Regions from separate parts of the Rhizobium sp. BK275 genome, predicted to be linked through region 3. Evidence: predicted binding sites of a transcription regulator. Region 3 holds the regulator's gene; each other region holds the start of a gene.
The links. The regulator LexA, encoded in region 3, represses DNA repair genes until DNA is damaged. The targets are predictions, from matches to a motif close to TGTTCNNNNTGTGTTCNG.

Region 1 (2,203 bases), on a different contig from region 3:
AGCTTCCGCGAAGGCAAGCTCTATGCTTCCGTCGAGCCGATGGTGCTGCGCGACGTCAAGGGTGATTACTATGAGCTCGGTGCGCCCGAACGCGTCGACCTCTCGACCATGGATGTCGTTCTGCTGCGCCAGGACCCGCCCTTCGACATGGCCTACATCACCGCGACGCATCTGCTTGAACGAATCCACCCGAAGACGCTCGTCGTCAACGATCCGGCCTGGGTGCGCAACTCGCCGGAAAAGATCTTCGTCACCGAATTTTCCGACCTGATGCCGAAGACGCTGATCACCAAGGATCCGGGCGAGATCCGTCGCTTCCGCGACGAGATGGGCGACATCATCCTGAAGCCGCTTTATGGCAATGGCGGCGCCGGCGTCTTCCATTCCACCAGGGATGACCGCAACCTGTCCTCACTGCTCGAAATGTTCGGCCAGCTCTTCCGCGAGCCCTTCATCGCCCAGCAATACCTGCCTGACGTGCGCAAGGGCGACAAGCGCATCATCCTCGTCGACGGCGAATTTGCCGGCGCCATCAATCGCGTCCCGGCCGAGCATGACAGCCGCTCCAACATGCATGTCGGCGGCCGCGCCGAGCCGACCGAACTGACGGCGCGTGAAAAGGAAATCTGCGAGCGCATCGGCCCCGCTTTGCGCGAACGCGGCTTCCTGCTCGTTGGCATCGACGTGATCGGCGACTATATGACCGAAATCAACGTGACCTCGCCGACCGGCATCCGCGAGGTGAAGAAGTTCGGCGGCGCCGATATCGCAAGCCTGTTATGGGATGCCATCGAGCGCAAGCGCGGCTAGAGCAACTCCAGCAAAACCGTGCGGCAGTTTTACGTCCGGAGTTGTATAGAAACAAAGGGATAGGGCATTTCCGCGATTCGACGACTAACGGAAATGCTCCAAGTGTTCCGCCTTTGATCGCCTTCGTTCCGGCTTTACAACCAATCGCAATCTGATTGCAGCGGGTAGCTGAATTCGTTCGCTCATCGTTCTTGTTTTATTCCAAATTCCATGCCAGATTGTGACCGCCTTCATAGGTCGGGGTGTAGAGGTTTCGGGGCAGGGCATGGTCGCACGCGTCAGCACGGTTGCGTTTCAGGGCATTGAAGGTGTGCCGGTCGAGGTCCAGGTGATGGTCGCTCCCGGCAAGATGGGAATCCAGATCGTCGGCCTGCCGGACAAGGCGGTTGCGGAAAGCCGCGAGCGGGTGCAGGCGGCCTTGCATGCCTCCGGCCTGGCGCTGCCGGCAAAACGCGTGACGGTCAATCTTGCGCCAGCCGATCTTCCCAAAGAGGGCAGCCATTTCGATTTGCCTATCGCCCTCGGCCTGATGGCTGCACTCGGTGCCATTCCGGCGGATGCTTTGTCCGACTATGTCGTCGTCGGTGAACTCAACCTTGACGGCACGATCGCCGCGATCGCCGGTGCGCTGCCGGCTGCAATCGGCGCCAATGCAAGCGGAAAGGGGCTGATCTGCCCGGCTGAAAGCGGCTCTGAGGCCGCGTGGGCGGGTTCCGGGGTCGACATTCTGGCGCCGCGCAGCCTGATCGCACTCGCCAATCACTTCCGCGGCACGCAGATACTCTCACGCCCGGAGCCATCCATTCGCCCCAATGCTGCCAACCTTCCCGATCTCGCCGAGATCAAGGGGCAGGAAAGCGCCAAGCGGGCGCTGGAAGTGGCGGCCGCCGGCGGCCACAATCTGTTGATGGTTGGACCGCCCGGCTCCGGCAAGTCGATGCTGGCGTCGAGGCTGCCCTCCATCCTGCCGCCGCTTTCGGCTGCGGAATTGCTGGAAGTCTCGATGATCCATTCCATCGCCGGCCAGCTTTCCGGCGGCAAGCTCTCGGATCGCAGGCCGTTTCGCACGCCGCATCATTCGGCGACCATGGCGGCCCTCATCGGCGGCGGCTTGCGCGCCCGGCCGGGCGAGGCTTCGCTTGCCCATCACGGCGTGCTTTTCCTCGACGAGTTTCCGGAATTTACGCCGCAGGCGCTCGATGCCCTGCGTCAGCCTCTGGAAAGCGGCGAATGCGTCATCGCACGCGCCAATCACCGGGTCTCCTATCCGGCGCGGATTCAGCTCATTGCGGCCATGAATCCCTGCCGTTGCGGCATGGCGGGCGAGCCAGGCCACACTTGCGCCCGAGGGCCGCGCTGCATGACGGATTATCAGGCCCGCATTTCCGGCCCG
Region 2 (2,203 bases), on a different contig from region 3:
GCAGGTCGATCACCAGATTGGCGCCGAGCGCCATATGGATCAGCTCCCGCTTCAGGCGATCGGCAGCCGGATATTTATCAAGCTCGTCAATGAGTTCTGGCCGGTCACGGACGGAGATCAGCGGAAAGTCGCGGTTGAAGTTGGTCCTCGAACCGAGATCGAACCTGCCTTGCAGTTCGCCGAAATGCGATTGTGCCGCTCCGATCGGGTTTGCCTGGGGCACGAGCGCGATATCGCCGGTGATCCGCCCTTCGCTTTCGGCCTGCCGCAGCTTACCGCAGAGGAAATGCGCCAGCGCCGTTCCCGGCAGTTCGTTCGCGTGCAGTGCGGCCTGGATATAGACCTTGGGCGCGGCAGGATCATTTCCCTTGAAACGCATGACCGGCAGCCGCCATTCGATGCCGGGCGTATCGCCGGGGATGATGATCTCTGAAACGTCCACTGTCTTGCTCCGCATTTCGTATTGGGTGGGAAGTCTTATGCGAATCCCCATCCAAGGCGCAAGCGCGGCTCAGCCGAGCAGCGGCCAACGGCCGACGACGTTGTGCTCGCTCTTTCCATAGATGCTATGGATCAGCAGGAATTCGCGAATATTCCACTGCACTGGCCGGTTAAGCTTTTCAGGCAGAACGGTCTTGCGATCGTAGAGGAGCGTCATGTGCGGCGTCAGATGGCCACCGAGGTTATAGGGCAATCCAGCCTCGTATAAGCCCTCCTGGATTTGGCGACGAAGATCCTGCAGCGCCTCGTTTTCCCGCCTGCTGGAGATGACGAAGGCCTGCGGTTCGCCTGGATGGCTGAAGCTCATGACTTCATCGAGCACGAGATCGAACGGCCGGGCGCGCACTGTCGCGGCAACCTGTTCTGCGCCGAACACGATATCCTGTGGTAGCCTGCGGTAAGCGCCGATGCCATTCAGCGTGACATGAAGCAGCTCGCGGGGCCGCGAAGGTCCGGTCAGCGAATGGGCGTAGCGACGGGCTTGAGCGATCTCCAGCGCTTCGGATGCCGCTTCGATGGTCGGGCGAAGCATGAAGAACAATCTGTGGTGACGTTCCCCAACGGGACTGGATTTCTTCCGGAGACCTGAGCCATTCGGATCGAGTGGAAAATGAGGCATTTGAACTACGGACTGCATCGCCCGCCTCCTTGTTGTACAAGGAGGAGCTTACCGAAGTTGATCTTTTTGTAAAGAACAAAACAAGAACATTTATCGCAAACGTTATGCTCGAAACACAAACGGCTACCGAAAGGCAGCCGTTTGCAACATCGAATGAACGGGGGACTGCACGTCTTAAGCAGCGTTCTTGACGACGTCAGTTGCCTTCTTGGAAGACTTGGCGCGCGCGGCCTTCGGCGGCACGAGACGAAGAATGTCATCCGCCAGCATGCGAGCATTGCCCTGTGCCTTGTCGAGGTTGCTGACGCGGGCAGGATCCATCGTATAGAGGCTGCCGCCGGAGACGAACATGTCGCGGTATGCGGCGCGTTCGATCAGTGCCGTATCGATGACGTTCACCTGCTGCTGTGCTAGCAGTCCCTTGACGGCCAAGAGCGCACGCGTGGTGATGATCGAGCTGATGCGGGTCAGCACGACCGAATGCGGGATGCGGATATCGTGCTGGGAAGCAAGCTGCTTCATGATCTCCAGCACCTGCGCGCCGCCGACGGCATCCATGGCGCAGCCCTGCACCGGAACCATCACATGATCGGAAAAGCCGATGGCCTTCGCCATCAACGGGCTCATGCCGGCCGGCAGGTCGACGATGATATAACCGCCGCGCTTCTTGAGATCCTTGATCTGCTGTTCGATCGTATCTTCCGCGACATTGGAGATCACGGCGAATTCGGCTGCTTCACCGGACAGACAGTGCCAGCGGCTGGCCCATTGCTGCGGATCGGCATCCAGAACGGAAACGCGATGGCCACGGCGAGCCAGTTCTGTGGCAAGAACGAGAGCGACCGTCGTCTTGCCGGCGCCCCCTTTCGTATTCGCAAATGTAATGATTGGCATCGACTTACCTCGGGTTGATGAGTTGGCGGCGATCATCCCTGGGAGGCGCGTCTCGGGCTTTAAGGAACAGCGGCTTTCACAGTGATGAGGTGAAAAGGTCAAACAGCAACCTTGTGTGGCGCTGTTTTACCTTGCTGTCCGAGGTTGATTTTTTCTGGGTGCAATTCTTAGTCGACCAGCGGCAGCGAG
Region 3 (2,203 bases):
TCGGCGGTTTCTCGACCGCGTTGTTTTCGATCGAGCATTTTCACCGGTTGACTGCCTACGGCCTGCCGGCAAATCTCGCGGCCATGCCGGTCATTTCCTTCATCGTCATGCCGGCCGGTATGCTGGCGATGCTGCTGATGCCCTTTGGCCTCGATGGCCCGGTGTGGCAGGTCGCAGGCTTCGGGCTCGATCTGGTGATAAAAATCGCAAAGACGGTATCGAGCTGGGGTGGCAATATCGATGTGGGCCGTTTGCCCGGCTGGTACTTCCCGACAGCCGTCTTCGGGTTTCTGCTGCTGACCCTGCTCAGAACCAGACTGCGGCACGTCGGAACGGCAATCGTTGCGGTTTCCACGCTTGCCGTCGCGTTGCTTCCGATCGAGGCGATGCCCGACATCACCATCGCCGAAGATGGCGGCCTGGTCGCTGTTGTCGATGGAGAGGCAATAGCTTCGAACCGCGAAAAGCCGCCTGCCTTCATCTTCGAACAATGGCAGCGGGCGCTTGCCATGGAAGAACATCGAAAGCCGGTCATGCTCCAGGCTGTCAATGTCCCCACTGCGCCTGAAGGTAAACGGCTGCAGCTATCACGGGATCAGCAGGACGAAGCCAGAGCAGCGATAAGACATGCCGCCGCGAGCTTGCCATCGCGCTTCTCCTGCCAGAAGGGCGCCTGGTGCACTGCCTTGCTCCGAAATGGAAAGAAACTGACGGTCATCGACAATGCAGCCTATCTCGGGCCGGCCTGCGATACGGCCGATATCGTCGTTACCCCTGTCCGTTTGCGGTTTGACCATTGTCGTTCCGGCGCATTGCTCTTTACTGGCGAGACACTACGCAGAACAGGCTCCGTCGAACTTCGTTTTACCGATAAGGGGATTGAGATCACAACTGCATTCGACACGTTGCGGCGGCCCTGGATGCGCCACCGTGCCTATGACTGGCGCAGCGACAGTTTCGCAGACGCCAGTACGTCACCGGTCAGTGATAGCGGCGAATGAGGCCGACGAGCTTGCCCTGGACCTTGACGCGATCCGGCGGGAAAATGCGGGTCTCATAAGCGGGGTTTGCTGCCTCGAGTGCAATCGATGCGCCCTTGCGGCGAAAACGCTTGAGCGTCGCTTCCTCCTCGTCGACGAGTGCCACCACAATATCACCGGGATTGGCGGTGCTGCCGTTGCGGATGATGACCGTGTCGCCATCGAAGATGCCGGCTTCGATCATCGAGTCGCCGCGAACCTCGAGTGCATAATGCTCACCCGAGCCCAGCATGTCGGCGGGAACGTTGATGTCGTGCGTATTGTTCTGGATTGCCGAGATCGGTACACCGGCGGCGATGCGCCCCATGACCGGCACAGAAATCGAATTGCCGTTGTCGGCAGCAGGTGCAGACTTTGCCGGAGCGGGAGCCGCCGGCTGAGGCTTGCCGAGGCTGCCCTCGATGACGCTCGGCGAAAAGCCGCGCCGAGGCTGCAGGCTCGGGCTGTAGGCTTCCGGCAACTTGATGACTTCGAGCGCGCGTGCCCGGTTCGGAAGCCGGCGAATGAAGCCGCGTTCTTCGAGCGCTGTGATCAGCCGGTGGATGCCGGATTTTGAGGCCAGATCCAGGGCATCCTTCATCTCGTCGAAAGACGGCGGAACGCCTGACTCCTTCATCCTTTCATGAATGAAAAGAAGAAGTTCCTGTTGTTTGCGCGTGAGCATGGCGTATACCCCAGTCTTGAAACAAATCCAGAACAGACACTATATGTTCCATATGTGTTCCGCAAGTGGCTAAATTTTCGTAAAACTTCTGTTCATTCTGCTGAGAATTTTATTTTTATCGCGGGAAAGCCTGCCCGGCCTTGCTTCGTAACGCCTGCTGAAGCACATCATCCTGGCAATGCTGGAGAGTAGCCGATGACCCAGGACATGCTTCCGATCGATCATCTCGTTTTGCCGGTTACCGATATCGATCTTGCCCGCGAAAGGCTGGGCAAGCTTGGTTTCACCGTAGCCCCTGATGCCCGCCATCCCTTCGGCACGGAAAATGCCTGCGTTTTCTTTACTGACAAAACCTATCTTGAGCCATTGGGTGTCGCGAGTGTGGAGGAGAGCGAGGAGACGGCGCGTGAGGGCAATGTCTTCACCGCCCGCAATCAGGCTTTCCGCTTCCGCTGCGGCAGCGAGGGACTGTCCGCCATCGCCTTTGCGACAGCGGATG
Region 4 (2,203 bases), on a different contig from region 3:
TCCCTTGCTTCGGGCGCGACACTGCCGAAGGGATCACTCCTCGTCAACCACCCTGAGCTTAAGCAGTCCGGTCCTGCTTTCGACAGATTTCGCCGGCGGCTCACTCACCTGCGCCTGTTTGCCGTCACCACTCGCTTCAAATTCCAGCGCCTCGATCTTCGCGCCGCGCTTGGTGAGCTTGTCCGCCGAGGTAATGATCTGGTCCACGTCGCGCTGCGTCTGGGAAAAATGTCCTTGCAGCTTGCGCACGCGTTCGTCGAGCCGGCCGAGATCGTCCATGAGGAGGGCGACTTCGCCCTGGATGACGTGCGCCTGTGCCCGCATGCGCTGGTCTTTCAGAACGGCCTGGATGACCTGGATTGACAGCATCAAGAGCGAAGGCGAGACGATGACGACACGTGCGCGGTGAGCCTTCTGCACGATCGCCTCGAAATTCTCGTGAATTTCAGCGAAGATCGATTCCGAGGGAACGAAGAGGAAAGCCGTGTCCTGCGTCTCTCCCTGGATCAGATATTTCTCGGAAATATCCTTGATATGGACTTCCATGTCTCGGCGAAACTGCTGGGCGGCAAGCTTGCCCGCATCCGGTCCGCCTGCATCGCGGATCGCGTTCCACGCTTCGAGCGGAAATTTGGCATCGATGACGAGCGGCGGTGCTCCGTTCGGCATTCGGATCGTGCAGTCCGGTCGCGAGCCGTTGGAAAGCGTCTGCTGGAAGGCATAGGCGCCCATAGGCAGGCCATCGGCGACGATCGTTTCCATGCGGGACTGGCCGAAGGCTCCGCGCGTCTGCTTGTTGGAAAGAATGGCCTGCAGCCCGACGACATCCTTGGCGAGCGTCTGGATATTGTTCTGGGCGACATCGATCACCGCCAGGCGCTCCTGCAGCTTCTGCAGGTTGTCATGCGTCGATTTGGTCTGCTCGGTCAGCGTCGAGTTCATGCGTTGCGACATGCCGTCGAGCCGCTGATTGATCGCCTGATTGAGCTCGGCCTGCCGTGCACCAAAGACTTCCGTCATGGTCGAGATGCGCCCCTGCATCTCGGCCTGAATTTTCAGAAGTTCGGCCATGCGCGCTTCGCTTTCTGCAGCGCGAAGATTGGCCTCTTCTGCCTCTTCGCGACGAATGCCGGCGCTGCGCAGCGCAAACACGATCGTCACGAGAATGATGACGGCGAGCGCACCGCCAGCGAGCGCAAGCACGCCAGGGCTCAGTATGGGCAGGGAAATGGTGAGTGAGTCGGGTGTCATGGTCATACCACACCATAACAAAATGGCCGGCGATATCCAGATCAAAACGTGAACAGTCCACGCTGGCCTTTTCAGTGCTATCCAGCTACTTCGCTGTAACAGAAGAAAAATTAGCGATGCGTTTAACGATTGCTCAACCATATTCGCCAAATCTGGCGTCGTTATCCCCTCCGCATTCGCGCCAGATAGAGATCGTCCATGACTCCCCAGCAGACCGACAATGCCCTCAGGCAGCGCCTTGACTTCATTGAGCTTGACGATGAGGCGCGCAAGAACCTGCGGGAGCTGCGGCCGGCGATCTCGGAGCTTCTCGGCGGCGCACTAGACAAATTTTACGGCAAGCTTGCAAAGACCCCGGCTGTCGCAGGCTTTTTCTCCGACAGGGCTCATATGGGCCACGCCAAGAAGCGTCAGCAGGAGCATTGGGGCAATCTTTCTGGCGGCAATTTCGACGAGCGCTATGTGAGCGGCGTCACGGCCGTCGGCCGCACCCATGCCCGCATCGGCCTGGAGCCGCGCTGGTATATCGGCGGTTATGCGCTTGTCATGTCGGAGCTCGTCCGCGGCCTGATGGAAAAGCAGTGGCCATCGCTCTTTGCCCGCCAGCAGGGAAAGGCGCTCGCCGAAAAGCTGACTGCCGTCATCAAGGCGGCGATGCTCGACATGGATTATTCCATCTCCGTCTATCTCCAGGCGCTCGAGGAAAAACGCCACGCGCTGGAACAAGAACGTGCCCGCTCCGAAGCCGATCAGGCGCTGGCGCTGGAACATCTGCGCTGCGGCCTCGAAGCGCTGTCGCGCGGCGATCTCGAAGCAACGCTTCCCTCGGATCTGCCCGGTAATTTTCGTGAGATGGCAGAGGATTATAACAGGGCTGTCAGCGCCCTTCGTGATTCTTTCACTTCCGTCCGCGCGACCTCCAGCTACATTCTCGAAGGTGCCGATGTGATGT

Region 1: a site for LexA is predicted at 997-1,014, ahead of FHT82_RS07225 (YifB family Mg chelatase-like AAA ATPase). Genes of this name have one in related genera too.
Region 2: a site for LexA is predicted at 1,192-1,209, ahead of FHT82_RS07065 (2'-5' RNA ligase family protein). Genes of this name have one in related genera too.
Region 4: a site for LexA is predicted at 1,289-1,306, ahead of FHT82_RS07680 (DNA recombination protein RmuC). Genes of this name have one in related genera too.

Annotation. Positions count from the first base shown of each region.
Region 1 covers NZ_JACHZL010000002.1:268,267-270,469, forward strand. Annotated here, with positions in the region: gene gshB (glutathione synthase) at 1-810, shown strand, start outside; gene FHT82_RS07225 (YifB family Mg chelatase-like AAA ATPase) at 1,076-2,203, shown strand, end outside.
Region 2 covers NZ_JACHZL010000002.1:239,194-241,396, forward strand. Annotated here, with positions in the region: gene FHT82_RS07060 (succinylglutamate desuccinylase/aspartoacylase family protein) at 1-442, opposite strand, end outside; gene FHT82_RS07065 (2'-5' RNA ligase family protein) at 512-1,033, opposite strand; gene FHT82_RS07070 (ParA family protein) at 1,295-2,014, opposite strand.
Region 3 covers NZ_JACHZL010000003.1:112,189-114,391, reverse strand. Annotated here, with positions in the region: gene FHT82_RS10380 (ComEC/Rec2 family competence protein) at 1-1,001, shown strand, start outside; gene lexA (transcriptional repressor LexA) at 982-1,704, opposite strand; gene FHT82_RS10370 (VOC family protein) at 1,900-2,203, shown strand, end outside.
Region 4 covers NZ_JACHZL010000002.1:362,469-364,671, forward strand. Annotated here, with positions in the region: gene FHT82_RS07680 (DNA recombination protein RmuC) at 34-1,257, opposite strand; gene FHT82_RS07685 (globin-coupled sensor protein) at 1,450-2,203, shown strand, end outside.